DNA from 2 places in the Kribbella sp. NPDC005582 genome. Region 2 is predicted to be linked to the other one. Evidence: riboswitches for the same ligand, from Rfam matches in the RefSeq annotation. Region 2 holds a riboswitch; the other holds the start of a gene.
The links. Region 2 has a riboswitch for S-adenosylmethionine ahead of thrC (threonine synthase). Riboswitches for the same ligand answer to the same signal wherever they lie in the genome.
Positions count from the first base shown of each region.

Region 1: linked by a shared signal. The riboswitch ahead of ABZS29_RS29625 (aminotransferase class V-fold PLP-dependent enzyme) and the one ahead of thrC (threonine synthase) in region 2 are both predicted to bind S-adenosylmethionine.

Region 1 covers NZ_JBEXCU010000006.1:55,891-71,310, forward strand. Annotated here, with positions in the region: gene ABZS29_RS29580 (ribonuclease J) at 1-509, shown strand, start outside; gene ABZS29_RS29585 (LacI family DNA-binding transcriptional regulator) at 714-1,745, shown strand; gene ABZS29_RS29590 (hypothetical protein) at 1,699-2,559, opposite strand; gene ABZS29_RS29595 (acyl-CoA desaturase) at 2,569-3,615, opposite strand; gene ABZS29_RS29600 (acyl-CoA desaturase) at 3,643-4,647, opposite strand; gene ABZS29_RS29605 (alkaline phosphatase D family protein) at 4,897-6,423, shown strand; gene ABZS29_RS29610 (alpha/beta hydrolase) at 6,430-7,281, opposite strand; gene ABZS29_RS29615 (TetR family transcriptional regulator) at 7,336-7,887, shown strand; gene ABZS29_RS29620 (prolyl oligopeptidase family serine peptidase) at 7,898-9,949, shown strand; gene ABZS29_RS29625 (aminotransferase class V-fold PLP-dependent enzyme) at 9,960-11,324, opposite strand; SAM riboswitch class IV at 11,341-11,454, opposite strand; gene ABZS29_RS29630 (VOC family protein) at 11,551-11,919, shown strand; gene ABZS29_RS29635 (DinB family protein) at 11,962-12,492, shown strand; gene ABZS29_RS29640 (DUF6351 family protein) at 12,547-14,637, shown strand; gene ABZS29_RS29645 (DNA translocase FtsK 4TM domain-containing protein) at 14,718-15,420, shown strand, end outside.
Region 2 covers NZ_JBEXCU010000002.1:174,964-190,383, forward strand. Annotated here, with positions in the region: gene ABZS29_RS12360 (LytR C-terminal domain-containing protein) at 1-50, shown strand, start outside; gene otsB (trehalose-phosphatase) at 47-880, shown strand; gene ABZS29_RS12370 (hypothetical protein) at 846-1,313, opposite strand; gene ABZS29_RS12375 (DNA-3-methyladenine glycosylase 2 family protein) at 1,369-2,307, shown strand; gene ABZS29_RS12380 (cation:proton antiporter) at 2,327-3,550, shown strand; SAM riboswitch class I at 3,616-3,760, shown strand; gene thrC (threonine synthase) at 3,774-5,039, shown strand; gene ABZS29_RS12390 (ubiquitin-like small modifier protein 1) at 5,036-5,314, shown strand; gene ABZS29_RS12395 (VOC family protein) at 5,370-5,750, shown strand; gene ABZS29_RS12400 (alcohol dehydrogenase catalytic domain-containing protein) at 5,755-6,753, shown strand; gene ABZS29_RS12405 (hypothetical protein) at 6,786-8,009, opposite strand; gene ABZS29_RS12410 (dihydrodipicolinate synthase family protein) at 8,154-9,113, opposite strand; gene ABZS29_RS12415 (enolase C-terminal domain-like protein) at 9,122-10,240, opposite strand; gene ABZS29_RS12420 (LLM class flavin-dependent oxidoreductase) at 10,358-11,326, shown strand; gene ABZS29_RS12425 (hypothetical protein) at 11,374-11,814, shown strand; gene ABZS29_RS12430 (Lrp/AsnC family transcriptional regulator) at 11,799-12,260, opposite strand; gene ABZS29_RS12435 (TIGR03619 family F420-dependent LLM class oxidoreductase) at 12,354-13,190, shown strand; gene ABZS29_RS12440 (nucleoside deaminase) at 13,187-13,609, shown strand; gene ABZS29_RS12445 (hypothetical protein) at 13,963-14,184, opposite strand; gene ABZS29_RS12450 (methyltransferase domain-containing protein) at 14,321-15,420, opposite strand, start outside.

The DNA.
Region 1 (15,420 bases), on a different contig from region 2:
GCAACGTGATGCCGGTGCACGGCGAGATCCGGCACCTGCACGCGAACGCCGAGCTGGCGATCCAGACCGGCGTACCGCGGGAGAACGTGGTCGTCGTCGAGGACGGTGTGGTGGTCGACCTGATCGACCGCAAGGTCGTCGTGGCCGGCAAGGTCGACTGCGGCTACGTCTTCGTGGACGGCTCGACGGTGGGCGACATCACCGAGACGTCGCTGAAGGATCGCCGGATTCTGGGCGACGAGGGTTTCATTTCGGTGATCGCCGTGATGGACTCCGTCACCGGGAAGCTGACCGCCGGACCGGAGATCCAGGCCCGCGGGTTCGCCGAGGACGACACCGTCTTCGACGACCTGAAGCCGAAGATCGAGGCGGAGATCGCGAAGGCGATCGGCGGCGGGGTGGACGACATCTACCAGTTGCAGCAGGTGATCCGCCGGGTGGTCGGCAAGTGGGTCAGTGACACCCACCGCCGGCGCCCGATGATCATCCCGATCGTCGTGCAGAGTTAGGGCATCTCTCTTGACTCCCCGCCTACTGCGCTGCACTCGGCACGGCACCTCGCCGCACTGGAGGAAAGGCCACGATGGAAAAGCATCGAGGCCTCCCCTCCAGCGCACCGATGCACCGCGCCGAGCACATGCTCGCTACGGCGCGGACTCAAGAGACATACCCTAAGTACTTCGGTACTGGGACAGACAGGGAGTGGGCCGGCGATGAGCATCAACGGTGTGAACGGCACGGGGCAGCGCCGGCCCACGATGAAGGAGGTCGCGGCCCGGGCCGGCGTGGCGCTGAAGACGGTGTCGCGGGTGGTCAACGAGGAGCCGAACGTCAGCCCCGAGCTGACCGCGAAGGTCCAGGCGGCGATCAAGGAACTGAACTACACGCCGAACGAGTCGGCCCGGATGCTGCGCCGCGGCAAGACCGGGACGATCGCGGTGGTCATCCGCGACATCGGCGACCCGTTCTTCGCCTCGCTCGGCCGCGCGGTCGAGCTGTGGGCCCGCTCGTCGGGCTCGGTCGTGATGATCGGCCTGACCGACGAGGACCCGGAGCGCGAGCGCGACGTCTGCCTGGAGTTCGTCGCTCGCCGCCCGGACGCGCTGATCATGGCGCCGATCGGAGAGACCCAGGAGTACCTGGCGCCGCATGTCGACGCCGGGATGGCGGTCGTCACGATCGACCGTCCCGCGCACGGCATCGAGGCGGACGCCGTACTGGCGGACAACGCCGGCGGCATCGACCAGGCGATCGATCACCTGGTCCGCCAGGGACACCGGCGGATCGCGTACCTCGGCGACGACGAGCGGATCTTCACCGCGCGCGAGCGTGTGGTCGCCTACCGGGCCGCGATGGCCCGGCACCGCATCGACGTGGACGAAGACCTCGTGCACCTGTCCGAGCCGACCACGGAAGGCATCGGCATCACGCTGTCCGCCGTACTGGATCGGCCGGAGCCGGCGACGGCGCTGCTGTCGGCGAACAACATGACCACGGCCGAGGTACTGCGTGGGCTGGCCGGCCGGCGTGATCAGGTGGCGCTGGTCTCGTTCGACGACCTCGCGCTCGGCGACCTGCTCAAGCCCGGTCTGACCGCGGTCGCACAGTCGGCCGACGTGATGGCTCGGACCGCGATCCAGCTGATGACCGAGCGCCTCCCCGAACCGCACCGGCCCGGCCGGACGGTCCGGGTGCCGGTCAAACTGACGATTCGTGGCTCGGGGGAGATCCCGCCGTCCTCGTAGTCTCTGCGCCCGGTTCACCGAACCGGGCCAGTACGACGGCAGCCGCGACCGCGACGAGGAAGCCGCCGACCGCGACGGCACCGAAGCCTGGCCGGGAATGATCTCCGAGTGCCAGCAGCCCGACCAACGCTGGGAAGACGGTCTCGCCGACGACCAGCATGGCCGTCGCCATCGTGACGCCGCCGCGCTGCAGCGCCGACGCGTAGAAGAACATCGCCAACGCACCGCCGACCACGGCTGTGTAGAGGGCCGGGTCGGCGAGCAGCTTGAGCGGGTGGAAGTCGTGGATGATCCGGCCGGAGATCGCCACGACGCCGAACGCCAGCCCCGCGACCAGTCCGAGCAGGGGAGCCCGCAGTCGCTGCGGAGCGCGCTGGGTCGCGAGCCCGGCCAGCCCGAGCAGAATCGTTGCCCCGATCAACCACATTCGGAAGGCGTGACCGACCGCCGTACCGCCCTCGCTGCCGGCCGAGATCCCCAGCAGCGCAAGCCCGCCACAGACCGCGACCACGGCTGTCCACTCCTTCGCCCCAAGCCGTACGCCGAGCAGCCGCGATACGACCGCAGTCACCGCGAGGCTCGCGGCCAGCGCCGCCTGTACGACGAACAGCGGCAGCGACTGCAGGGCAACCATCTGCAGCCCGAACCCGAGCAGGTCCATCCCGATACCCACCAGAAACCGCCACTGACCGACGATCCGAACGACTCCGCGCGCACTGACATCAGGGCTGGTCCGGGCCGCCGCAGCCTGCAGCACCGACGCCAATCCATAGGCGACCGCCGCAGCCAACGCACAAATCAACCCCAGCACCATGCGGCCACACTACTTGCGGTAAGCGCTCACCAGTGGGCACTGGAACGGGTCGCGGGCGTGCAGGCCGACGTTGTTCAGGTACTCGACGACGATGCGGTACGACGCGAACAGGCCGACCTCAGTGTATTTCACGCCGTGCAGTTCGCAGTACTCGCGGACAATCGGGCGCACGCGGCGCAGCGTCGGGCGCGGCATGCTCGGGAAGAGGTGGTGCTCGATCTGGTAGTTGAGTCCGCCCATGGCGAAGTCGACGAGCACACCGCCGCGGATGTTGCGTGACATCAGCACCTGGCGGCGGAGGAAGTCGAGCTTCATGCCGGCAGGTACCAGCGGCATGCCTTTGTGGTTCGGTGCGAAGGCAGCGCCCAGGAACACTCCGAAGACGGCGAGCTGCACAGCCAGGAACGCAGTGGCCTTGGCGGGTGGCAGCAGCACGTACAGCGCGGCGACGTACAGGGTGAGGCGGGTGATCACGACCGCTAGCTCGACCCGCTCTAGTTTGCCGGCGTCACGGCGACACAGGTGCCGGATGCTCGACGCGTGCAGTCCGAGGCCTTCCAGTGTCAGCAGGGGGAAGAACAGCCAGCCCTGGCGTGCGGCGATCCACCGGCCGAGCGGTCCGCGGCTCAGCACCGCATCCGGTGTGAAGGCGACCGCCTTCAGTTGCACATCGGGGTCTTTGTCCACCTGGTTCGGTGCGGCGTGATGACGTGAGTGTTTGGTGCGCCACCACGTCACGCTCATCCCGGCGAGCGCACCGGCCAGCACCCGAGCCGTCCAGTCGTTCCACGCCGCAGAGTCGAAGATCTGCCGGTGCGCACTGTCATGGCTCAGAAAAGCGACCTGAACGAGCACCAGCGCCAGCACCACAGCCAGCACCAGCTGGAACCACGAATTGCCCAGTACGACGACGCCTACCGTGACACCGGCCAGCGCAACGAGCACCAGGCCGATCCGCGTGAAGTAGTAGCCGTACCGCCGTCGTAACAGCCCGAGCTCCTGCACTGTCCGCAGTAGGTCGGTGTAGAGGCTGGTGTACTGCTGCGGCGGACGCACTCGTTCAGGATCGAGACCTGTCACCAACTACCCCCGGTAGGCCGAGACAAGCGGACACTGCCACGGGTCCCGCGCCCGCAGCCCGACGTTGTTGAGATAGTCCACGATGACCTTGTACGACGCCAGCAGGGACACCTCGGTGTAGTTCACACCGTGCCGTTCGCAGTACTCGCGGACGATCGGCTGGACCGTCTTGAGCGTCGGCCGCGGCATGCTCGGGAAGAGATGGTGCTCGATCTGGTAGTTCAGTCCGCCCATCACGAAGTCGATCAGCAGACCGCCCCGGATGTTGCGCGACATCAGCACCTGGCGACGCAGGAAGTCCACCTTCATCGATGCCGGCACCAACGGCATGCCGGTGTGGTTCGGTGCGAACGATCCGCCGAGGCAGACGCCGAAGACGGCGAGCTGCAGGCCGAGGAACGCGAACGCCTTACCGGGCGGCAACAGGTAGAACAGCAGCGCGAGATAGCTGCCGATGCGGGTCAGCACCAGGGCGCCCTCGACTCGCTCGACCTTCTTCGCGCCCCGGCGGAACACGTGCCCCACGCTGGACACGTACAGGCTCAGGCCTTCCAGCGTCAGCAGCGGGAAGAACAGCCAGCCCTGCCGGGCGGTCAGCCAGGCCTGGAACCCGGTCCGGCGAGCCGCCTGCTCCGGGGTGAAGGCGACCACGCCGATGTCGATGTCCGGGTCGTGCTGCAACTGGTTCGGCGCTGCGTGGTGCCGGCTGTGCTTCGACTTCCACCAGGCCGAGCTGATCCCGATCAGGCCGCCCGCGAGCAGCCGCGCGGTCCAGTCGTTCCATCTGGCCGACTGGAAGATCTGCCGGTGCGAGCTGTCGTGGCTGAGGAACGCGACCTGGGTCAGCACGAGCGCGAAGGCGCCGGCCATCAGGAGCTGGAACCACGAATTGCCGAGCAGGCCGACACCGACCCAGACTCCGGCGAAGGCGGCGAGCACCAGGCCGATCCGGATCCAGTAGTAGCCCGGCCGCCGCCGGAGCAGGCCGAGGTCACGAACGGTGCGCATGAGGTCGGTGTAGAGATTCGTGAAGCGCTGTTGCGGATTACTGTCCGCGACGAGCTGTGACAAGAGAACACCCCGGTCCGGGTAGTACATCGCGTCGATGCGCCACCAGGTTCAGGGCAGCGCCACAACTGTGGCTGATGCCCCCAACGGAACCACGTGAGGCAACCCTTCGCAAGGCGACTCCGATACCGCGCCAAGCAGTCACCACCAGTTCACACGTCAGTCATCCCGCCGGATGACGCTTGGCGCATGAAACTGAGTCGCCGCCAGCTCCTGGCCGCATCCACCGTCGCCGGTGCTTCGCTGGCGTTGCCCGAGGTCGCTGTGGCGGCTCCGAACGTCGTACGGCGTGATCGGCCCGCACTGCCGTCGGGAGTCATGTCGGGTGACGTCAGCTCGAACTCTGCCGTGGTCTGGTCGCGCACCGACCGTGATGCGCGGATGGTCGTCGACCTGACGAGCCATGGTCGCTTCGATCGCGCAGTGCGGCTGTGCGGCCCGGTCACCGGATCGGACCAGGACTTCACCGCTCAGCTGCCGCTGCGGGGCTTGCGCCCCGGTCAGCGGTACGACTACCGGATCGCGTTCGAGGACGCGTACGGCCGGCGTGGTGAGTCCGCCGAGGGCTCCTTCAGTACGCCGGGCCGAAACCGCGGACTGTCGTTCGTCTGGACCGGCGACACCGCCGGCCAGGGGTACGGCATCAACCCGGAGTTCGGCGGGATGATCGCGTACAAGGCCATGCACGAGACCCGCCCGGACTTCTTCCTGCACTCCGGCGACAACATCTACGCCGACGGCCCGATCGCGGCGACGGTGCAGATCCCGGACGGCACGGTGTGGAAGAACGTGGTGACCGAGGAGGTCTCCAAGGTCGCCGAGACGCTGGCGGAGTACCGCGGCCGGTACAAGTACAACCTGCTCGACGACAACGTCCGCGCCCTGTACGCCGACGTACCGATCGTCAGCCAGTGGGACGACCACGAGACGCTGAACAACTGGTACCCCGGCGAGATCCTCACTGATGACCGCTACACCGAGAAGCGGGTCGACGTACTGGCGGCCCGAGCCCGGAAGGCGTTCCTCGAGTACCTCCCGATGGTGCATACCGCCGGCCGCAACCGCATCTACCGCAAGGTGAGCTACGGACCGCTGCTCGACGTCTTCTGCCTCGACATGCGCACGTACCGCGGCGCCAACCCCACACCGGCCACCGTCGGCCCGGTGGCGATGCTGGGCACCGAACAGGCGGAGTGGCTGGTGCGTGAGGTGGCCGCGTCCAAGGCGACCTGGAAGGTGATCGCCAGCGACATGCCACTCGGCCTACTGGTTCCGGACGGCCCGCTGATCGAGGCCGTCGCGAACGGCGTCGGCGGCGCGCCCGGCGGTCGCGAGCACGAGATCGCCTGGGTGCTCAGCCAGTTCAAGAAGCGCAAGGTGCGCAACACGGTCTGGCTGACCGCGGACGTGCACTACTGCGCCGCCCACCACTACGACCCGTCGCGTGCGGCCTTCACCGACTTCGACCCGTTCTGGGAGCTCGTCGCCGGTCCGGTGAACGCAGGCACGTTCGGCCCGAACACCCTGGACCCGACCTTCGGGCCGAAGGCCGAGTTCGTGAAGGCCGCCGACTTCCCCAACCAGCCGCCCAGTGGCGGCAACCAGTTCTTCGGCCACGTCCAGATCGACCCGCGCACCGGCGTCTTCACCGCGTCGCTGCGCAACCTGTTCGGCACAGTCCTCTGGGCCAAGGACCTCGATCCAGCCCACCGCTGACGGCGCTCAGTGCTGCGCGAAGAACTCCAGAGCGTGCTCGATCACGGCGTCCGGCCGGTCGTCGACCAGGAAGTGTGACGCGCCGGCGACCTCGACCACCTCGAGGTCGTCGACGAACGGCTCGTAGCCGTGGATCGAACCGGCCCGTACGACGTGGTCCTCGGCGCCCACGAGGACCCGGGTCGGCGTGGTCAGCCGCTGGCTGTTCTTCGCGCGCATCATCCGCAGACCCTCGGGCTGGATGAAGGTGCGGTACAGCGCCGAGCCGGCCACCGCCCGGGCGCTTTCGGTGAACTGTGACGCGAAGAGCTCGATCGTCTCCTCCGGCATCGCGACCGTGTGACCACGCAGCATCGTCCGGGCCAAGCTCGTCCGATGGAGTGCCCACGGGCCGAGTCCGGGCCAGGGGAGAAGCAGGTTGAACCACCCGTGCCGCAGGACCTTCGGCAGCATGCTGAGCTCGGGCTTCGCGCCAGGCGGCGGAATCGACAGCACCAGGTGATCGCGGACGCGCTCGGGGTTCTGCAGGCACAGCAGGAACCCCAGCATGCCGGACCAGTCGTGCGTCAGCAGATGCACCCGATCGAGTTCGAGCGCGTCCAGCAGGCCGGTGACGTCGCCGAGCAGCGTCTCCCGGTCGTACCCGGTGGGCGGCGCGTCGGACTCACCGGCGCCGCGCAGATCCGGACAGATCACCCGGTACTTCTGCGCGAGCGCCGGAATCACGTCGCGGTACTCCCACCAGTGCTGCGGAAATCCGTGCAGCATCAGCACAGCCTCACCGCTGCCGGCCTCGGTCACGTGCAGACGCACGCCCGCGAGGTCGACGAACCGGTGGCTCACCCCCTGAAGATCCATCATCCGACGGTACTACGAACATAGTACGACCGCTACTACGCTTATAGTGACGCGGTGGATTCTCCGCGTACGCGCGCCCTCCGTGCCGCTGTCGACCTGCTGGGGACCGAAGGCCTCCGGGCATTGACGCACGCCCGGGTCGACGAGCGGGCAGGCCTGCCGAAAGGCTCGACCTCCAACTACTTCCGCAGCCGGGCCGCCTTGCTGACCGGTGTCGCCGACTGGCTCGCGGAGGCGGATCTCCAAGCGGTCGGTCCGGCCTTCCGGCCGACGACGGCGGCGGAGTTCGTGGATGCGATGTGCTGGCTGTTCGACCTCATCACCAGAGTCAATCGCGTGCAGACCACGGCCCGGTTGGTGCTCTTCCTCGAGGGCAGCCATGACGCCGAACTCCGCGAGTCCCTGTCCCGCGGCCGGGCCGCACTGGAGGCCGGCGCCACCGAAGGCCTGACCGCGCTCGGCGCCGCGGATCCTGTCGTGGCGGCTCGCATGGTTGCCGCTGCATCGGAAGGGCTGATCCTGCATCGGATCGCCCGGCACGACGACGTCGACCCACGGCCGATCTTCGAGCTTATTGCGCGGGCGGTGGCTCCGGGCGCGGGTTAGGTTTGTCCCCATGACCTACCCGGACAGCCGCCGCGACGATGTCGTCGAAACCTTGCATGGGCACGAGATCGCGGATCCCTACCGCTGGCTCGAAGACCCTGACGCACCGGAGACGCAGGACTGGGTCCGGCGTCAGAACGAGTACACCGAGGCCGAGCTGGCGAGCTATCCGGAGCGGGAGTGGTTCCAGACCACAATGTCCGCGATCCTGGCGCGGCCGCGGGCCGGAGTGCCGGCCAAGAAGAGCGGCTGGTACTTCGTCGGTCGCAACGACGGCACGCAGGCACAGGATGTCGTGTACGTCGCTGGGTCGCTCGCGGAGCTGCTGGACGGCGGCCGGGTGCTGATCGACCCGAACACGTTGTCCGCCGACGGCACCGACTCGCTGGGCTCGTTCACCGTCAGCCCCGACGGCAAGTACTTCGCGTACGGCATCAACGAGAGTGGTAGCGACTGGACGACGTTCAGGCTGCTCGACATCGCCACTGGGGATCCGGTGGACGACGTGGTGACGGAGGCCAAGTTCTGCGAGGCCACGTGGCTGCCGGACAGCTCGGCGTATCTGTACCTGCACTACGCGTCCAGCGGGCGCAGCGAGGGCACGGAGACCACCACACTTGCTGCTGGGCAGCTGAAGCTGCACCGCGTCGGCACACCGCAGTCCGAAGACGAGCTGGTCCTCAGCTTCCCGGACAACGACCGGTTGTTCATCACACCCGAGGTCTCCGACGACGACCGGTACGTCGTCGTCCACATCACCGAAGGCACCGACCCCGCGTCGCTGCTGTGGCTCTACCCGATCACCACCGATGGTCTCGGCGAGCCGATCAAGGTCGTGGACGAGCTCGCCGACGAGATCTTCTTCGTCCGGATGTCCGGTGACCAGCTGGTGCTGCAGACCGACCGTGACGCTCCGCTCGGGCGCGTGGTGCTGGCCGACCTCGACGGCACGTTCACCGACCTCGTCCCCGAAGGGGAGCACGCCCTGCAGGCTGTCCGCGGGACAGCGTCGGGACTCGCGACCCTGACGCTGGCAGACGCCCAGCCGGTGCTGAAGCTCTACGACCTCGACGGTTCGCGTGAACGCGTGGCCGACGTACAGGGTGGTGGTGTGCTCGCTCTGAACGCCAGCACCAAGCACGACGAGCTCTTCATCGGTTTGTCGACCACTGTCGATCCCACGGTCTCGTACGTCGTCTCCGCATCGACCGCCGAGGTGCGGGCGCTGCCCGAGCTGGTGCAGGGTTCCAGCAGCTACACCTCGCCCGAGGTCACGGTGCTGCGCAAGAAGGCTGGCGAGGTTCCGTACTTCCTGATCAGCCGTTCCGACCTCGACTTCGCCGCACCGCGTCCGACCCTGCTCTACGGGTACGGCGGCTTCCGCATCCCGATCCTGGCCGACTACAAGCCCGGCTGGGCGGGTTGGCTCCAGGCCGGGGGAGTGCTGGCGATCGCCAACCTGCGGGGCGGCGGTGAGTACGGCAGCGACTGGCACGACGCTGGCCGGCTCAAGAACAAACAGCAGGTGTTTGACGACTTCATCGCCGTCGCGGAGCATCTCGCCGAGACCGGTGTGACCACTCCGGAGCAGCTGGCGATTCACGGCCGCAGCAACGGCGGACTGCTCGTCGGTGCGGCCATGACGCAGCGGCCCGACCTCTTCAAGGTCGCGCTGCCCGGTGTCGGCGTACTGGACATGCTGCGGTTCCACCTGTTCACAGTGGGTGCCGCGTGGGCTTCCGACTTCGGGCATCCGGACAACCCGGAGCAGTTCGAGGATCTGCTGGCCTACTCGCCGCTGCACCGCGTGCAGGACGGTACGGCGTACCCGGCCACGCTCGTGGTCACCGGTGACCACGATGACCGGGTGGTGCCGTTGCACAGTCACAAGTTCATCGCTGCGTTGCAGCATGCCCAGTCCGCGGCCGAACCCGTCTTGACCCGAGTGGAGGTCAACACCGGTCACGGCTTCGGCAAACCCGCCGCGATGATCGCGGCGGAGTGGGCGGACCTACTGGCGTTCGCTGCTCACCATGTAGGTCTGAAGACTCCTGAGCAGTAGGAGGGCCTTGTCACCAGATGCGGGGTGCGTGGAGGTCACGAGGGTCGTCGGCCGGCTGACAGCCGTGGTCGGTGTCCTCGTACTCCGCGCGCGGCCCGTTGGTGGCCAGCGTGCGCACTGCGCCGACCAGCCGGTCCACGTGCTCGCGGGTCGTCCCGAGGCCGAGGCTGGCGCGGACCGCCGTACCGTGTTCGGGTGCGTCGGCGAGCAGGTGGCCGACCAGCGGGTGCGCGCAGAACTTGCCGTCGCGGACGCCGATGCCGTACTCCGCGCTGAGTGCGGCGGAGACCAGCGTCGAGCTCAGACCCTTGATCGTGAAGCAGACGGTGCCGACGCGGTCGGCCTCGGCGCCGAAGATCGAGTACGTCGTGACCTCGGCGATCTGCGCGAGGCCGGTGCGGAGCCGGGCGAGCAGACTGCGCTCGTGCTGCTCGATCGCCTCGCGGTGCCGGCTGATCGTCGCGCAGGCCGAGGCCAGGGCGATCGCGCCGATGACGTTGGGGGAGCCACCCTCGTGCCGGGACGGGCCGGTCGCCCAGACCACGCCGTCGCCGGTGACCGCGGTGGTCGCGCCCCCGCCGTACAGGTAGGGGTCGGCGGCGTCGAGCCAGTCCGCGCGGCCGATCAGCGCACCGGCGCCGTACGGCGCGTAGAGCTTGTGGCCGGAGAGCGCGACCCAGTCGACGTCCAGCTCGGCAATGTCGACGGTGCGGTGCGGTGCCAGCTGGGCAGCATCGAGGCAAATCCGCGCACCGTGCGCCTTGGCGACGGCGGCGAGCTCGGCGATCGGGAAGATCTCGCCGGTGACGTTCGACGCGCCGGTGACGACGACCAGCCGCGGACCCTCCGGAGCGGACCGCAGCGCGTCGGCCACAGCGGTCACGGCCGCACTGGCCGATTCGGGAGCCGCAAGCCGGACGGTGCGCTCCTCGCCCCACGGCAGCAGCGCGGCGTGGTGCTCGGACTCGAAGACGATCACTGTCGCGTCGGCCGGGACCGCGTGTGCCAGCAGGTTCAGTGCGTCGGTGGTCTGCCGGGTGAAGATCACCTGGTCGTCCGCGCGGGCGCCGACGAAGCTGTGCACCTCGGCGCGGGCCCGCTCGTACCACTGGGTGGTGATGCGGGAGGCGTAGCCGTTGCCGCGGTGGACCGACGCGTACGACGGCAGGGCCGCCTCGACGCTGGTGCGCACCGACTCCAGACACGGAGCGCTCGCACCGTGATCGAAGTTCGCGTAGTCCGTCACGCGGCCGTCGGCCAGCGGGACCAGCAGGTCGGCGCCGACGGTGGCAGGGATCGAACCGTTCGCCGGGCGGGTGACCGCCGCGCGCGGGGTGGTCGTGCTGGCCGGCTCGAGGATGGAGAGGATCGACATGGCTTCGCTCCCGGGAAGTCCGCACTTGCCGAACGGGGTATCCGCACGGCCTGGTCCTCACCCGGGGCACCCCACCGCGGAGGAGGGTTGCCGGCCAGCGAGCCGGGGCTTGACGCTGGCGCTCATGACCTGCCGAGAACGGTAACGAACCGGCCACGAGGACGCCAGCCCTAATCTCATGCTATGAGATACACATACACATCGTGAGACGACGCGAGGAGCGGACATGATCGGAAGACTGCATCACCTGGCGTTCGACTGCCCGGATCCGCTCGCACTGGCGGAGTTCTACGCCGCGGTGCTCGGCAAACCGATCACCTACCGCAGCGACGACTGGGTGGTGGTCGCCGACAACGACCGGACCTCGGGGCTGGCCTTCCAGCGGGCCCCGGAGTACCAGCGGCCGCAGTGGCCGGACCCGGCCCATCCGCAGCAGGCGCACTTCGACGTGATGGTCGACGATCTCGAGCCGGCCGCCGCGGCGGTGATCGCGCTCGGCGCGCGCCGACTGGCCGACTCGGTGTTCGAGGATCCGGCGGGGCATCCGTTCTGTCTGATCCGGCGACCGGACTGGGCGCCGCCGGTCAACCCGTAACCGGTTGGCCGCACGCGGGCCTCGCCGTGTTGGATGGGCGGCATGAACAACACCGCGGTCTGGACCGCCCCTGAGGTTGAGCGTCCGGACGGATCGCTGACCGCGCCCGAAGCCGAGCTGCTGCAGGGCTATCTGGACTTCTATCGCAGGACCTTGCTGTTCAAGTGCGCCGGCCTGACCGCCGAGCAGCTCGCCGAGCGGCCGTCCCCGCCCTCGAACCTGTCGCTGCTGGGCCTGATCCGGCATCTGACCAAGGTCGAGCGGATCTGGTTCCGGATCCACTTCGCGGACGGGGACCCGGTCGAGCCGCTGTTCGCGCCGGAGCTGGGCAAGGACGCCGACTTCGAGCTCATCGACCCGGCGGACGCACAGGCGGCGTACGAAGGGCTGATCGCGGAGTGGAAGCTGTCTGATGCGGCGGCCGCCGGACGCTCGCTGGACGAGCGGTTCACGTTCCGGGGGACGGAGTCGACGCTCCGGATGATCTACATCCACATGATCGGCGAGTACGGGCGGCACTGCGGGCACGCGGACCTGCTGCGGGAACAACTCGATGGCGTCACCGGAGCCTGATCGATCTGGTAACAAGTCTTCCGATGGCCCGGAGGCTGTGGTCAACTTCCTGCCATGAAGCGTCCGGCCGCCCTCGTCGCGCTCCTCTTCGCGGTGCTCACCGCGTTGCTGGTCGCGCCCGCGAGTGCGGCGTACGGCGTCCGGATCGAGGTGCTGTCGACGCCGCGTGCGGACTTCGTCAGCGACGGCAACGCGCTGATCGGCATCACCGGACGGAACCTCGAGAACGTCGTCGTCGAGCTGAACGGACGTGATGTCACCGGCGTCTTCACGCGGACCCGCGACCGGCTGATCGGGCTGGTCCGGGGTCTGGTGGTCGGCCGGAACACGGTCACCGCGGGCGAGGCCCGGCTCGGCATCACCAACTATCCGCGGTCCGGCCCGATGCTGGCGGGACCGCACGAGACGCCGTACATCTGCGGGACGGCCGGGTTCACGACGCTCGCGAAGGTGAAGCTCGGGCCCGCGACCGGGCCGAACTGTTCGGTGCCGACCCGGGTCGACTACCTGTACCGCTCGACGGTGGACCGGTCGCTGAAGGTGCTGCCGGCAACGAAACCGGCCGACCTGGCGACGACCACCACGTCGGACGGCCGGCGGGTGCCGTACATCGTCCGCGTCGAGACCGGCGTGATCAACCGCTCGATCTACGAGTACGCCGTACTGCACGATCGCGCCGAGGGTGCGCCGAGCGCGCAGCGGCCGCCGTCGGGCTGGAACGGCCGGCTGGTCTACACGTTCGGCGGCGGTTGCCCGGGTGGGTGGTACCAGCAGGGGAGCACCACCGGCGGGATCAACGACGACGTACTGCTGGGTCGCGGGTACGCCGTTGCTTCGTCGAGCCTGAACGTGTTCGGCGTGAACTGCAACGGGGTGCTCGCCGCCGAGACGATGACGATGACCCGCGAGCACATCGCCGAGACGATCGGCGTACCGCGGCAGACGATCGGCTGGGGCTGCTCGGGCGGTTCGTACCAGGTCTTCCAGATCGCCGACAACTATCCGGGGCTGCTGGACGGGATCATCGCGTCGTGCGTCTTCCCCGAGGTCGGTTTCGCGACGCTGCACACGATCACCGATGCGCTGCTGCTGGATCACTACTTCCGGTCGGCCGGCGGCTGGACCGACGCCGCGAAGCGTGCCGCGGCCGGGTTCGGCAAGGTCGAGACGATCGCCAACCTGGCCGGCGCCGCCCGACGGATCGACCCGCGGGTCTATTGCCCTGAGCAACTACCTGTGGCGCTGCGCTACGACCCGGTGTCGAACCGCGGTGGTGCGCGCTGTGATGTCTACGACCATCAGGTGAACATCTGGGGCAAGAACGCCTCAGGTGTGGTCCGGCGGCCTCTGGACAACGTGGGGATTCAGTACGGCCTGGCCGCGCTGAACGCGGGCAAGATCACCGCGGCGCAGTTCGTCGACCTGAATCGCGCGATCGGCGGCTTCGACACCGACGCCAACTTCGTCCCCGGTCGCACGCAGGCCGATCCTTCGGCGATCAGCACGGCGTACCGGACCGGACAACTGATCAACGGCGGCGGGGGACTGGCGAGCACGCCGATCATCGACTACCGGCAGTACCTGGACGAACTGCCGAACGGTGACATTCACCTGATGTTCCACTCGTTCTCGCTGCGTGAGCGGCTGGTGAAGGCCAACGGTGACGCGGGCAACCAGGTGATGCTGGTGCAGCCGGCCGACGCGCCCGGCGGCTTCAGCTCCGCCAACCCCGTCGTACTGTCCGCGCTGAAGTCCCTGAACCAGTGGATGGACGCGATGGACGCCGACACCGGCCCTGGCTCGCCGCACAGCCGCCTGCTCCGCAATAAGCCGTCGTCGCTCGTCGAGGCCTGCTGGAGTCCGCAGGGCCCCAAGATCGTCGAGAAGCAGGTCAACGGCATCGGTACGACCCGGTGCAACACGCTCTACCCGGTCTGGCCGGCGCCGCGCCAGGTGGCGGGCGCATCTGTTGCCAACGACATCATCAAGTGCCGCCTGCGTCCGCTGTCACCCGCGGACTACCGAGCCGGCTTCACTGCGGGCCAGTGGAAAGCTCTCCGGCAGGCCTTCCCGCGCGGCGTTTGCGACTGGAAGGCACCGGGCATGGGCCAGCAGCGTCCCACTGAGGCGTGGCCCGTCTTCTGAGCCGTGACGCTACGGATGGGGCAGCGTGATCGGCGTGTGACACGTGGGACTCGAGTGGTATTGGAGGTAGCCTGCTAAACATGGCGACCCGCACGTCTTCCCCGGCGCGGGCGCAGAAGTCGGCAGCGAAACGGCCCAGTACGGCCCGAGCCGCTGCCGGTGGACGCACCCGTCCGTCAGCCGCCCAGAAGCGTGGGCAGAGCGCGAAGCGCGGTGGTAGCACTGCCGCGCGGACCAGCACGCCCAAAAACAGCGGGCCAGGGCCGTTCGCGGCCGCCATGCTGGCGATCGGCCGCGGCCTGATCAAGCTGTGGATCGGCATCGCCCACCTGCTCGGCCGGATGGCCCGCGGGATCGGTCACGGTGCTCGCGACCTGGATCCCGAGCACCGTCGCGACGGCGCCGGCCTGTTCCTGATCGGCCTGGCGATCGTCGTGGCCGCCTCGATCTGGTGGCGCCTGCCGGGTGCGGTCGGGAACGGCGTCCGGACCGCGGTCGGCGAAAGCATCGGCATGACCGGCTGGGCCGTCCCGATCCTGCTGCTCGCGATGGCCGTCCGCACGCTGCGGAACCCGGAGCGCAACGGGCCGGCCGGGCGTCAGATCATCGGCTGGACGCTGCTGTCGTTCGGAGTGCTCGGGCTGGTGCACATCGCCCACGGCATTCCGCGGCCGGAGACTCCCGGCGATGCGCCGCTGCACGACGCCGGCGGTGCGATCGGCTACGTCATCTCCGCATCACTCTCGTACCTGATGACGCAGTACGTCGCCGCTCCGCTGCTCG
Region 2 (15,420 bases):
TGAAGAAGGATCGCCTGACAGTGATCCTGACCGCGGACTACACCGGATGAGTACGCCGGTCATCCAAACCGACCGCGGTCACGCCGGCTGGCAGGCGATCGTCGCCGGTCCGGCCAGTGCGGTGATCGCCTCCGATTTCGACGGCACCCTGTCACCTCTTGTCGAGGACCCGGCCCGTGCGCGGCCCGCTGACGGCGCACTCGACGCACTGGCCCGGCTGGCGCGCTCGGTGCGCCAGGTGGCCATCGTGACCGGCCGACCGGCCCTGGTCGCCACGGAGCTCACTGGCGTCACCGGACACCCCGGTCTCGGCAGCCTCGTCGTACTGGGTCACTACGGGCTGGAGCAGTGGGAGGCGTCCACCGGCAAGATCACCAGCGACCCGGTCCCGCCCGGCGTCTCTGTGGCGCGTGAGCGGCTCCCTGAGCTGCTGAGCGCCGCTGGTGTGCCAGATGCCTTCGTGGAGGACAAAGAGAGCTCTCTGGCCGTTCACACGCGTCGCCTGAGCGATCCGGCGGATGCGCTGGACCGCCTCCGCGCACCGCTCACCGAGCTCGCCGACGCAACCCAGCTCCGCCTGGAGCCCGGCAACTTGGTTCTGGAGCTCCGCCCGCCCGGAATCGACAAGGGCGTCGCTCTCCGCCGACTGCTCACCTCAACCGGCGCACAGTCGATCCTCTACGCCGGTGACGACCTCGGCGACCTCGCGGCCTTCCGTGCCGTCGACGAACAGCGCAGTACCGGACTGAACGCCGTACTGCTGGCTACTCGCTCCTCCGGCGCCACCGAGCTGATCGAAGCCGCCGACATCGTCGTCGACGACCCCACCGGCGTCGTCACCGTTCTCACGGCCCTTTCGGACGCGATCGCAGCGCGCTGAGCGCCTGCATCACCGTGCGGTTCAGCGGCTGCATCGGCCGCTCGACATAGCCGCCGTCCTTCAGACTGGCCATCCGCTCGAACGGGTTCCGCGACGCCGGGCATCCGGTCAGCAACCACGACACGACGACCCCCACGACGTACAAGGGCAGCATCGGCAACCCCAGCAAGCAGAAGTACTGCCACGAGTGCCGCTCTTCGTGCTTCACCAGCAACTCGTCCGCGAAGTACGTCACCTCGTGCTTGCTCAGCACCACGTTCCCGATCGTGAACGCCCCCGCCACCGGAAACCCCAGCCGATACCCGTTCGCGAACAACAACCCCCGCGGCCCCCGCCGAACCCGAGCCCGCCCGACCTTCGCCACCGCCAGCCCCGCCAGCGTCGACAGGTTGACGAGGTTCCCCACCACCTTCACCCACTGCCACCCGGTCATACGGCTCAGTATGAGTTTTGTCGGCGGGGTGAGCGAGACTTGGCGGGTGGGTTCGATGGTGCGGGTTTGGCGGGCGGGGCGGGTGGTCGATCCGCACTCGGTCATCGGTGGGCTGCGGAAGGGGCCGGGGGATCCGGCTTATGTGTACGACGGGGGCCGGCGGACCGTGTGGCGGGCGACGCGGACGCCTGAGGGGCCGGTGTTGTTGCGGCTGACGCCTCGGGGCGAAGAGGTTGAGGCGGAGGCTTGGGGCGCCGGGGCCGAGTGGGCGCTGGACGGGGTGCCGGAGTTGCTGGGGGAGGCGGACAGCTGGGAGGGGTTCGTGCCGCTGGCCGAGCATCCGGCGCTGGTCGACGCGGCCAGGCGGTTTCCGCATCTGCGGGTGCCGCGGACGCGGGCGGTGTTCGAGGCGATGGCTGCGGCGGGGATCGAGCAGGTGGTGACCGGCAAGGAAGCGTTCCGCGGGTGGCGGCAGCTCCTGACCGTGTACGGCGAGCCTGCGCCAGGCCCTGGTGGGCCGGAGGGGCGGCGGATGATGGTGCCGCCGTCGCCGGAGGAGTGGCGGCTGATTCCGTCGTGGCAGTGGTTGCGGGCCGGTGTCGAGGGGCGGCGGTCACGCGTGGTGGTGACGGCGGCGACGCGGGCGAAGGCGCTCGAGCGGACGCTGGAGCTGACCGACTCGGCGGAGATCGAGCGGCGGCTGCGGTCGCTGCCCGGGGTCGGCGTGTGGACGGCCGCTGAGGTGCGGCAGCGCGCGCACGGTGATGCGGACGCGTTCTCGTTCGCGGACTATCACGTCTCCCGCAATGTCTCGTACGCGTTGATCGGCGAGGAGCTGGACGACGACGGCTGTGCGGAGCTGATCGAGCCGTACCGCGGTCACCGGTTCCGGGTGCAGCGCCTGCTCGAGATGGCCGGCATCGGTCACCCGCGCTACGGCCCCCGCAAGGCTCTGCCCACTCACACTCCCGGTGCGACGCATCGCTTGCGCTAGCACTGGGCACTAGAGCGGCGTGATCAACGGGGACGGGCTGTACCTGGTCGCGGGACTCGCCCTCCTGCTCGGTGCCGTGCTGCCCCGCCTCCTCTCCCGGTACGCCGTTTCTGCGCCAATCGCGTTCCTGGGCGGCGGAATGCTGCTCGGACTGGTCGTGGACCGCACGCACCTCAGTCCGATCGCGGAGCCGGAGCTCACCAAGCATCTGGCCGAGCTGACCGTGATCATCGCGCTGATGGGTGTGGGGCTCGCGATCGATCGGCCGATCAGCCTTCTGCACTGGAGCGTCACCTGGCGGCTGCTGTTCATCGCGATGCCGGCCGGTGTGGCAGCGCTGGCCGGAGTGGGCTGGCTGCTCGGCCTCGCGTTGCCAACCGCGCTGCTGATCGCGGCGATCCTGGCGCCCACCGACCCGGTACTGGCGTCGGATGTGCAGGTCGGCGGTCCGACGACCGGCGAGGACGCCGAGGTCGACGAGGAAGACGAGGTGCGCTTCGGTCTGACCTCGGAGGCCGGTCTGAACGACGGACTGGCCGCACCACTCGTCTACCTCGCGGTTTTCCTTGCTACCAAGAGCTTTTCGCCGGTGGAGTGGTTCGCCTGGGATGTGGTCGGCAAGACGGTCATCGGGGTGGCTATCGGCTTCGGTGTGGGCTGGTTGCTCGGGCGGATGACGTTCTCGGCCCGGACGGTGAGTCTGCGGCTGGCGGACGCGCGGGAGCCGGTCCTCGCGCTGGCGATGACGCTGGGTATCTACGGCCTGACCGAAGTGGCCCACGGATACGGCTTCATCGCGGTCTTCGTGGGCGCACTCACCCTGCGGTCCGCCGAACGCAGCCACGATTTCCACAGCGAGCTGCACGACTTCATCAGTGAGCTCGAACACATCCTGACCTGGGGCATCCTGCTGCTTCTCGGGGTCGCGGTCACGGCGGGACTGCTCAAGCCGCTCACCTGGACCGGGGTGGCGATCGGCGTGCTGCTGGTGGTCGTCGTACGGCCGATCGTGGGGCGGTTGTCGCTCATCAGATCGGGCCTCAGCCGCACCGAGGCCTGGGCGACAGCAGCCTTCGGCGTGCGGGGCGTGTCGTCGATCTACTACCTCGCCGCGGTCGGCATGCACTTCAGCGCGGACCTGCCCTGGCTGTGGGCGACACTCGGTTTCACGGTGGTCCTGAGCGTCGTACTGCACGGTGTCGCGGCCACGCCGGTGATGCGGTTCCTGGAGCACCGTTCATGAGACGGCGTCTCACATGCTGAAAGTCGGAGGGTGCGATCCGGCTCCGATTGGGTAATCTCGGGGGCAGCTCATCCAGAGGGACTGAGGGAAACGGCCCGTTGAAGTCCCGGCAACCCTCCCCGTCGAGACCCCACCCCGGGGCCACTCACGGTGGAACGGTGCCAAATCCGTCCCGCCATCGAGATCCGGTGTTCGCGGGGAAGATGAGAGGGGAACCTCAGCCATGAGCCTGGCCACCGCCGCTACCCACACCATCCGTGAAGGTGCCTTCGGCAACGGTACGCACCTGAGCTGTCGCGCCTGTGGGGCGAAGTCGCCGCTCGGCCCGTTCTACGCCTGTATGGAGTGCTTCGGTCCGCTCGAGGTCGGGTACGAGTTCCCGGCCATCACCCGCGAACAGATCGAGGCCGGCCCCAAGAACATCTGGCGCTACCAGCCACTGCTGCCCGTCCCCGTCGACGTGGCCAGCTTCCCGAACACCGAGCCCGGCTACACCCGGCTCATCGACGCGCAGAACCTGGCCCGCGAGCTCGGCCTGCGCAAGCTCTGGGTGAAGGACGACTCCGGCAACCCGACCCACTCCTTCAAGGACCGGGTCGTGGCCAGTGCCCTGAGCGCCACCCGCGAGCTGGGCCTGAAGGTCTTCGCCTGCCCCTCCACCGGCAACCTGGCCAACGCGGTCGCCGCGGCCGCCGCCCGGGCCGGGATCCGCTCGGTCGTCTTCATTCCGAAGGACCTCGAGCGACCCAAGATCATCACCACCGCCGTGTACGGCGGGACCCTGGTGGCCGTCGACGGCAACTACGATGACGTGAACAAGCTGGCCTCCGAGATCGCCGGTGAGGAGGAGGGCTGGGCGTTCGTGAACGTCAACGTTCGCCCTTACTACTCCGAGGGTTCCAAGACGCTGGCCTACGAGATCGCCGAGCAGCTCGGCTGGCGGATCCCGCAGCAGGTCGTGATCCCGGTCGCCTCCGGCTCGCAGCTGACGAAGATCGACAAGGGCTTCACCGAGCTCGGCAAGCTCGGTCTGGTGGACGCCACCGACTACAAGATCTACGGCGCCCAGGCCACCGGCTGCTCGCCGGTCGCCCAGGCGTTCCGCGACGGGTACGACGTGGTCAAGCCGGTCAAGCCCGACACGATCGCGAAGTCGCTGGCCATCGGCAACCCGGCCGACGGCCCGTATGTGCTCGACGTCGCCCGCCGTACCGGTGGAGTGATCGAGGACGTGTCCGACGAGGAAGTCGTCGACGGCATTCAGCTGCTCGCCCGCACCGAGGGCATCTTCACCGAGACCGCCGGCGGCGTGACGGTGGCGACGCTGAAGAAGCTGATCGCGACCGGTCAGCTCGACCCCGACGCCGAGACCGTGATCATCAACTCCGGCGACGGGCTCAAGACGCTCGACGCCGTGGCCGACCGGGTCGGCCCGAAGGTGACCATCCCCGCGTCGTACGACGCCTTCGTGAAGGCAGGCCTGCAGTGAGTGTGAGTGTTCGCGTTCCGACCATCCTCCGGCCCTACACCCAAGGCGTCTCCGAGGTGTCCGCCGAGGGCGCGACGCTGACTGAGGTCCTGGATTCACTCGACGCGTCGTACCCCGGGATCAAGTCCCGCGTGCTCGACGAGTCCGGCGAGCTACGCCGCTTCGTGAACGTCTACGTGAACGACGACGACGTCCGCTTCGCCGACGGCCTGCAGACCGCCATCAAGGACGGCGGCCAGGTCTCGATCATTCCCGCCGTCGCCGGCGGCTGCTGATTTTCCCGGTGGTTCCGGGCGGCAACCGTCCGGAACCACCGCTACCGTCGCTGGTATGGCGACCAAATGGACCATCGGCGCGGACGCCGCCGACCCGCAGCGACTGGCCCGGTTCTGGGCCGCTGCCCTCGACTATGTGATCGAGCCCGGCTTCGACAGCCCGGACGGCGCCGGGATCATCGACCCGGACGACGTCGGCCCGGCGATCGGCTGGCTCCGCGTGCCTGAACCCAAGACCGCCAAGAACCGCCTGCACCTCGACATCCGCGTCGCGGGTCCTGGCGAGCGGTCAGCCGCCTCCGCCGGCCGCATGCGTGCGAAGGCCGCCGAACTGGTGGCCCTCGGCGCTGTGCAGGTCCGCGAAGATTTCTACGGTCCCGAGCTCGGTCACATCGTGATGCTCGACCCGGAAGGCAACGAGTTCTGCGTAGGGTGACGGCATGCGCGCTGTGGTGATCGAGAAGTACGGCGTTGTGCCGGAAGTGCGGGAAGTTCCGCAGCCGTCTGTGGCGGCGGGGTCCGTCGTCTTGAAGGTCGAGGCGACCGGGCTGTGCCGCAGTGACTGGCACGGGTGGATGGGGCACGACTCGGACATCGTGTTGCCGCATGTGCCCGGCCATGAATTGGCGGGGACTGTCGCGGCGATCGGTGCCGGCGTCGAGGGCTGGCAGGTCGGGGATCGGGTCACCACGCCGTTTATCTGCGCCTGTGGGTCGTGTGCCGAGTGCGCTTCGGGCAATCAGCAGGTCTGTCCGAATCAGCTGCAGCCGGGGTTCAACTACTGGGGATCGTTCGCCGAGTACGTCGCGATCCCGTACGCGCAGGTGAATCTCGTGCGGCTGCCCGACGAACTCGACTTCGGTACGGCGGCTGGGCTGGGGTGCCGCTTCGCGACGTCGTACCGGGCTGTGCGGCAGGTGGGGAAGGTATCGCCGGGCGAGACTGTGGCCGTCTACGGCTGCGGTGGAGTCGGGCTGTCCGCAGTGATGATCGCAGCCGCGGCGGGTGCGCGGGTGATCGCGGTCGACACGAACCCGGCCGCGCTGGCGCTGGCTGCTTCGTATGGCGCTGCCGAGACGCTGAGCACAACTGTCGGGGTTGACCTCGCTGCGGACGTCACGTTCGACGCGCTCGGATCGAATGACCTGGTCCAGCAGGCACTGCGCGCGCTCAGGCCCCGCGGTCGGCACGTGCAGATCGGGCTGCTGCCCTCCGGCGTACAACTCGATGTCAGCCGGCTGATCGGCCAAGAGCTCCAATGGCTCGGCAGCCACGGCATGCCCGCCCACGCCTACCCCGAAATGCTCGCCTTAGTTGCCAATGGCAACCTAAACCCCGCCGCCCTGATCACCCGCACCATCACCCTAGACGAAACCCCCGCCGCCCTCGCCGCCCTTTCCAACGGCACCCCCGCCGGCATCACCGTCATCACCCCCTGACCGATCACACGGACGGATATCCGTTGGTGTGTTCAGAGGCGGATGGCGTAGATGGTGGGTGGGCGGCCGGTTCGGCCGTGTTGCTGGGTGGCGATGGGGTCGGCGAGGCCGGCTCGTTCGAGGCGCTTGAGCACTCGGCGGGCGGTGCGGAGCTGGACGGCCAGGTGGTCGGCGACGTCTTGGGTGGTGAGGCCGTCGGGGTTCTTCTCGGTGAGTTCGCGCATCCTCGACAGGGTTTGGGGGTTGAGGCCTACGCGGCGGGCGAGCAGGGGGAGGCTTTCGGCGCCGCGGGGGAGGGCAGGCTGGTCGCCGGAGGGCTGGATGACGATCTCGACGTCGTCGGACATCGAGACGACGCCGGCCACGGAGCCGATCGAGCCGGCGCGGCCGACGGCGCGGCGGGCCAGGGCTTCGGCTTCCGCGGCGGTGCGTCCGATACCGAAGCCGACGTACGCCGTGCTGTGCCGCGCGGCGAGGTGGTCGAGCAGCGGCATCCGGGTGAACTGTTCGGTCGCCTGCTCGAGCAGGCCGCGGGTGGTGACGACCAGGTGCCGGCCGTCGGGGAGCAGGGCGAGGCTGCCGCCGAGGGTGATCAGGTCACCGGCCAGGGCGTCGTCGGGTTCGGGCAGGTCGACGATGCCGAGGGCGACCTGGGCGTCGCCGACGTGCTGGCCGCTGGTGGTGAGGACGAGCGCCTGCAGGGTGGAGCGGATCGAGTAGCGCGACGGGACCAGGCGGACCGAGGGCATCTCGTTCTCGAGCAGATGGAAGGCCGAACCGAGGCAGCTGATCGCGATCTTGGTGCTGTGCTTGTCGCGCGCTCCGCGGTGGAAGGCGACGATGTCGTCCGACGTCAGACCGGGCCGATACGGCAGCACCTGGATCTGGTCGGTCGGCAGCTTGGCCTCGATCAGCGTCTCCAGGACCTCACTGCGCCGGAGTGTGTCGATCGAGAACTGGGTGACATTGTGGCCGAGTCGCAGCAGCTCGACGAGTGCCCTCAGGAGCGTGGCACCGTCGTACGAGACGTACATCGCGGGGCGATTCACCACGCCGGCGTCCGTAGCGATCGTGTACGGGACCACGCCGGTGAAGAGCAGTGCGTCGACCTTCTCCTGGGACTGCTCGACCAGCTCGACGGTCTCGGTCTCGTGCCGGTAGGAGAGCGGTTGCAGGGTGGCGCCGCTCGGCGGACCGGTCGCGATCACGCGCTGCACCACGTCCTCCGGACCGACAACGCCGACCACGACCGCCATCAGGACACTCCCATGCCACGCACTGTAATGCAGCAAAGGTGAACACTTGACGATCGCTGCGACGTCTTTTAGTTTCGGTCAGGACCATAATGCTTGGTCGGCTGCGGACGAGGTGTGGTGGAGCGACGGAGGGAGCGCGCCACCTCACTTGTCGTCGGAGTGCAGCTCCTCGAGCGTGCGAACCACCAGGTCACGCTCCGCATCGGCCAGCGTCGGGCCGTAGGGATCGTGCGCGGCCTCCTCCGGGATCAGGCCCTCCCACACGGCCGCCCAGATCATCCGTTGCACGTAGCCCTCGATCGGCGCGTAGAAGGTGGCCGCTGCGAACCGGTCCAGCCGATCCGAAGCAGTCAGGAACGCACTGTGATCGCCGGTAGTCCAAGCTCTGATGACAGCAACGGACAGCTCTACCTGCGCTGATGCGATACCGACCAGAGCCGTATCGGCGCCCCACATGAACGACGGGCCGTACATCCGGTCCTCGCCCGTGATCAGCAGCTTGCCCGTGTCCCGGCCGGCCCAGATGGCGTCCTGCGTGCCGATGGCTCGATCCAGCGTCGCCGTCTTCACCCCGAGCATCGCATCGAGGCTCAGCAGGTCCCGGATGAGCTCTGGCGGGTAGGGGTATCCACCGGCCTCCCCGTGCAGGTAGAAACCGACCAGTGGCAGTCCACTCTCGGTCGCCACCCGCTCGTGCAGCTTCACTGCCTGGTCGTGTCCGTCGGACAGCTCTGCCAGGCCCGCCAGCGGATAGACCATCACTGCGTCCGCTCCGGCATCAGCAGCCTGCAGAGCCATCGCCACGGTCAGGTCTGCAGACTCCTGCAGGCTCTGCGGTGACTCTGACCGCGGTACGCCGACTCCGGCCACAATTGGCGCTGTTGTTGCCTGCCGCCACGTCTCCAGGACCTTGGTGCGGTCGGTAGCGTTCAGGTACAGCCCACGGCCGGTGTGGGCCCACACTGCGATCCCACCGATCTCTTGCGTCGCGATAGCAGCGGCGTACGGGGTGAGGGCGTCGTACGCGACGGCTCCGGTGCTGTCCATCGGTGTGAAGACTGCGGGGAGGACGGTGCCGCGGAGTTGTTCGACGAGCGGATGCATGAGACCTCTCAGACGTCGTGGCCGAGGCCAGGTCGGGTGGGTACGTCGATCCAGCCCTTGCAGTCGGCGAACACGCTCGGAGCCAGCGGGTCCTCCTCGACCAGCAGCGGCCCCACCAGGTCGGCCGCAACGGTCGCACCCGGTACGGCGGCGGCCAGGTGCACCGCGGCCAGGGTGGCGATGCCCAGCTCCGGCATCGAGCCTATCTTCACCGCTAGGCCCGCAGCCTCGGCCAGATTGGCGATCTGCAGTGCACGGTGCAGTCCGCCGACCTTGAGGATTTTGATGTTCAGTACGTCGGCCGCCCCGCGCCGTACGATCTCCAGGGCGTCGTGGAGCGAGTGCATGCTCTCGTCGGCCATCACGCGGACGTCGAGCCGCTGCCGCAGCCGCACCATGCCGGCGAGGTCCCAGCGTGGCAGTGGCTGCTCCAGCAGGCTCAGACCGGCATCTGTCATCTTGGCGAGGTACGGCAGGGAGGTGGTCGCGTCGTACCCCTCGTTGGCGTCCAAGCAGAGCTCCGTCTCCGCAGGGACCGCCGCCCGGACCGCACGCACCAGCTCGAGGTCCTTGGCCGGGTCATGGCCGCCCTTGAGCTTCAGATGCTGGAAACCGCGCGCGGAGTACTCAGCGGCTTCGGCTGCCATCTCGTCGAGCGTGCCGAGGCCGACCACCCAGGCCGTCTGGACCCGACTCCGGATGCTGCCGCCGAGCAGCGCATGCACCGGCCAACCGCTCAGACGGCCGGCCAAGTCGTACAGGGCAATGTCGAGTCCGGACTTCGCGACATGCTGGCCGCGTAGGACGCCGTCCATCACGACATGGGCGCCGGCCCGGTCGAGCGGGTCGCGACCGATCATCGCGGGCGCGAGGTGCTCCTCGATCGCCGCGGTGACGCCGGCCAGCGTCTCGCCCGTGTACGCCGTCATCGGGGACGTCTCGCCGATCCCGACCGCGCCGTCGGCGGTGTGCACTTCGACCACCAGACTGATCAACTCGGTGCTGGTACCACTGCTGATCTGGAACGGCCGGCGATACGGAGCACTGACTACTCGGGTCCGGATCGCGCTGATCGGCGCCGATCCAGTGCCGGCTGGAACGCCGACCGGATGCGATAGAACAGTCATGGCCGGCTCCTTAGGGACACCATCAGGCGGTTAGGGGTCGCAATCCGACGCAAAAGGACTTACGGTCAAGACCGTAAATACCCCGAGTGCTCTCTGTCAACGGAAGGTGGCACCCTGATGCGGCTGGGTCTGTATCTCAATCTGTACGGCACCGACGGCGAACGGCCGCAGCTGGCCGACGCGGTCGAGCAGGCACGGCTGGCCGAGCAGGCCGGGTTCGAGTGGGTGGTGCTCGGCGAGCGGCATCTGCACCGGCCCGGGTACCACGAGATCCTCACCTCGATGACCTGGCTGGCCGCCCACACCTCGCGGATCGGGATCGCCACGGCGGGCATCGTCGCACCGCTCTATCAACCGGTGCTGCTGGCTGAAACCCTCGCCCACCTGGACATCCTGTCCGGTGGCCGGGTCACGGCCGGTTTCGTTCTCGGCTACCGCCCCGAGGAGTTCGCTCTGTACGGCGTCACCCAGCGCGAACGCGTCGCGCGGTTCGAGGAGTGCCTCGAGATCGTGACCCGGTTGTGGACTTCGGAGTCGGTCACTTACGAGGGTCGTTTCACGTCGCTGCAGGATGCCTACCTGTCGCCGCGACCGGTGCAAAACCCGCGGCCCCGGATCTGGAACGGTGGCCAGGTGTCCGCCGTACTGGAACGCACTGCGCGCATGTGCGACGGCTGGACCACCTCGTTCAACCAGCCCGACGAGGTGCTGCCGGACAAGATCGCGGAGTACTTGGGGTATCCGCGCGGGGAGGTGTCTCTCGGTGCCGAAGTCATTCTTTGCCGCGAGGGCTACGCCGCCCCGACCTCGCAGGACGCGCGGAAGGCGCTGGAAGAACCACTGCGCGACCTGTACGACGCCTACACCGGCTGGAAGCGCACCTCCGCCGACGCCAGCCGTTACACCCAAGGCTGGGACGACATCGCCGCCCGCAGTGTCATCGGATCGTCGGCCGAGTGCGCCGAGCGGATCGCCCACTACGAAGAGATGGGCGCTGACGGCATCATCCTCCGCGTCCAGCCGCCGGGCATGTCCCAGACCGACGCACTGCGTGCTATCGAGGCGTTCGGTGAGCTGAACGCCTGACGGCGGACTGTGGCAGGCGTGACCCTGACATGCGGTGCACTAGCCGTATGTCGGAGATCATCAATCTGTCAGAGCGGTTCCGGACGACCTCCGCGCCGGGTGAGTCGCCGAGACTGCTGTTCGACGCCGGTACGGCGACGCTGGTCCAACAGTCGACGGATACGGTCGGCCGGATCGTGGCGTCGTTGGCAGAGCGTCTCAGCGCGGTGACGCCGGGGGCCGCGCTCGAGTGGGCGGATGACGTCTCGGTGTTCCAGCCGCCGCCACCGGTCGCCTACAGCGACCGCGAGACGGCGCTGGCGGCTGTGATCGCGAAGGTGACCGACTCGCTGGCGGACCCCACCTACACCTACCACCTGGGCGGGGTCGGCGACGGGGCCGCGCTCATGCTGGAGAAGGCCATCGACGAGGAACTCCTGAGCGACCAGTACGTCTTCGTCATCGACAGCTCGAACAACCTGCACGAGCTCTACTACTGGTCCCGCTGATCCGGCCTGCTCGGACCGCGGTAGGGCTGGGTCTGGGAGTAGACGAGGTTGGTGGTGGTGCTGCCGAAGTCGGTGAGTTCGTTGACGAGTTGTTCGAGATGCGGCATCGACGTGGCGGCGATCTTGAGGGTGTAGCAGTCGTCGCCGGTGGTGCGCAGGCACTCGAGGAACTCGCCGCGCTCGGCGAGCAAGCGCTTGAGCGGCTCGTGCTTGTTGCCGGGGTACTTCAGCCGGACAACCGCGAGTACGGGGTAGCCGACCTTCGCCAGGTCGACCTCGGCTCGGTAGCCGGTGATGACGCCGAGCGACTCCAGGCGGCGTACGCGCTCGGTGGTAGCCGACGCACTCAGGTTGACGCGCCGGCCGAGCTCGCTGAGTGACAGCCTGGCGTCGTTTTGCAGCTCGGTGAGCACCGCCCAGTCGATCGCGTCGAGAGTCTCGGTCATGTGGGCAATCTACCGGTGATTCCCCGGCGAATGGGCGGTTCTGCCGGGAAAAGTCTCTTCAGGTGTGGACTGCTGCCTGGATAGCCTGAGGGCGTGGAAATCGGCGTGAACGTCCCGAATTTCGGGCCCGGTACGAACCCCGACAGGCTGCGGGCGTGGGCGCAGGTGGTGGAGGGGCTTGGATACGACCTGTTGATGGTGTCGGACCATGTGGTGATCACGCCGGACGTCGCCGAGCAGTATCCGGCGCCGTTCTACGAGCCGTTCACCACGTTGAGCTGGCTGGCCGGGATCACGTCGCGGGTGCGACTCGGTACGACGGTTCTGATCGCGGGGTACCGGCATCCGTTGCTGGTGGCGCGGATGGCGGCCAATCTGAATCAGCTGAGTGGTGGGCGGCTGGTGCTCGGGGTCGGTGCAGGGTGGGCTCAGCAGGAGTTCGAGGCGCTCGGCTCGTCGCATGCGCGGCGCGGACGTTCGACGGATGAACTGCTGACCTCGTTGCGGACGGCCTGGGCGGATACCGCGGACTACGGTTCTGGGCGGATCCCGCTCTGGGTCGGTGGTCGCAGCGAGGCTGCGATGCGCCGCGCCGTACTGCATGCCGATGCCTGGCACCCGCTCCGGAACCGGATCGATTGGTTGCGCACGGCAACTGATCGGCTCGCGGAGATCGCGGCTGCCGAGGGCCGGCCGGTGCCGGAGTTCGCGCCGCGGATCCTGCTGCGGCTCACCCCTTCGCCGATGCCCGAGGAGACCCGCGTGGCCGGTGAGGGCACGATCGACCAGGTACTCGCCGATTTCGACGTACTGCGTGAACTCGGCGCGACCAGCGTCGTCCTCGACCCCTTCCACGGCGATCCCGCCGAAACCGAACACCCCGAGGCAGCCTGGCAAGACCTGGCCACCCTCCGACAGGAGCTCACATGACCTCGTCCGAAACCTTCCTCCGCCGCGCGATCGCCCTGGCCGCCGCCGCCCGCGAAGCCGGCAACCCACCCTTCGGCTCCCTGCTGGTCGGCCCCGACGGCGAAGTCCTCGTCGAAGCCCAGAACACCACCATCACCGAGTCCAACATCAGCTACCACCCCGAACTGAAGCTGGCCGTCTGGGCCGCCCGCGAACTCACCCCCGAGGTAGCCGCCGGCACCACCATGTACACCAGCTGCCAGCCCTGCGAGATGTGCACCGGCGCCCTAGCCCGCTCCGGCCTCGGCAACGTCGTCTACGCCCTGTCCAACGAACAGTTCAGCACCCTCAAAACCACTCCCGGCTTCCCCGCCGTACCCCAACACGGCCCAGCCCTCTTCGAAGAAGCCCGAGTCCCCGTAGACGGCTACTACAACTAACACCGCCAAGGACACCGCCTTCGGCGGCGGCCCTTCTTTTGGCGCCTTCGGCGCGGTCTCGTGTGGACCCGCCTGTGGTGGTTTCGTGAAGGAGCGGCTGTGGTGATGCAGATCCGTTGGGACAGGGGTTGTCACCCGACCTGGTGTCGGCGCCCGCTGCAGTGAGTGTGACGATTGAATGAGAGGGACTCCACTCCGCCCGCCGTCGATCGCCTCGGAGTCCACGCAAGCACGCAATGCGCAGTGCTGCCCTCGAGGGCTACCCGCGCTCACCTGTGCCCGCCCAAGCTCAGGGCTGCAACGACGAACGAGCCGCCCACCTGTAAGGATGGGCGGCTCGGAGCACATGAGCGCTACTGACGAATTTGGAGTAGTTGCTCCACTGCGACTCCCAGACCCGCCGCCGACACCACTTCGATGGATGAACCAGCGAACTGCATCAGGTTAGCCTTCACGGGCTTCTCCTTTCCGCCTTGCGGCGCCTCGTGTCCAGACTTGCCTTCTCGGAGTTTGTGACTGAAGAAGGGCAGAATGATCAGGGCGCCGACGGTCAGGATCTGGGCGTATGACGGCATCGGAGCCGTCTCTACTCCATGCTTTTGTATGTACAGGATACTCGGCCATCCACCCGCGTGCAGGCCAAACAACGAAGATGTTGCAACAGTGCCGATGCACCTCCCGCCATACGTGCGGGAGCAGCACCACTGACGGTCATAGGGGGATGATCCAACTGCCGTCCGGACTCGTGACGGTAGTCGTCTCCGGCGTGAACTCCACCGCCAGCTGATGCAGGGGGAACCGACCGGCCTGTTCCCATCGAGCACGCACGCGCTCGAGGTCGTCCCAGAGCCGCCGCTTGCCGCCCTGGTGCACCTTCCCCGCGCCTTCGTCTGCCCTGGCCCAGGAGCCGTCATCTGAAAGCAGCCAGACGACCTGCTTTCCATCTTCGTAGGTGGCAGATCGGTTCTCGATACTTGGCGAGTCCAGTTCGAAAAGTGCTCTCAACTCCCAATCCATCCAAAGGTTCGGGATCGGCTCGCGAAGATCACGGGTTTCGTCGCCGTCCCCCTCGCGGGCCACGGCGTACACCGCGTCGAGGCGAGCGGGATAGTCGGCGCCGCTCCGGGTTCTCATGAAGCTCGCCGGATCCGGCTGCACCGTGCCTCGCGCGACGAGGCCACGCTCAAGCGTCGCCGAAACGAGAAGAGAGGTATTCGCGATAGTCGTCACGATCCGACCGCCTGGTCGCAGCGCCGAGAGCCAGGACCGCGGCACAGGTCGTACCGAGACGGTGGCCAGCATCCGGTCGTACTCACCGTCGGGGAGCTCGCCGGTAGCGTCCGCGACCTCAATACGAGGAGCACGTCCGAAGCCGGCGAGGCGTTCGCGGGCAGCCTGCACGAGGTATGAGTCCACGTCGATGCTGGTCACCATCTTGTCGCCCTGCCGGTGGCCAAGAAGGGCGGCGGAGTAGCCGGAGCCCGTTCCGATGTCGAGCACCTGGTGGTTTGAGTCCGGGTCAAGCAGATCCAGCATTCTTACGATCAAGCCTGGCAATGTAGACGAGGAGGTCGGCGCTCCCGACGCTGTCTCGTCAGGTTTAGCCAGGTCGGCGTGCAGTGCACCCACTCTTGTTACAAGCGTCTCGTCCGAGTACGTGCGGGCCCATGGGTCGCCGACATCTGGCACGACCTGTGCCCACTCGAAGGTCCGGCTGCCTTTCACAGGCTCCCACCACTTGGGTACCAGCTCGTGCCGTGGCGTGGCACAGACCGCGTCGTACCACTCGGGCGCGCTGATGGTGACTTGCG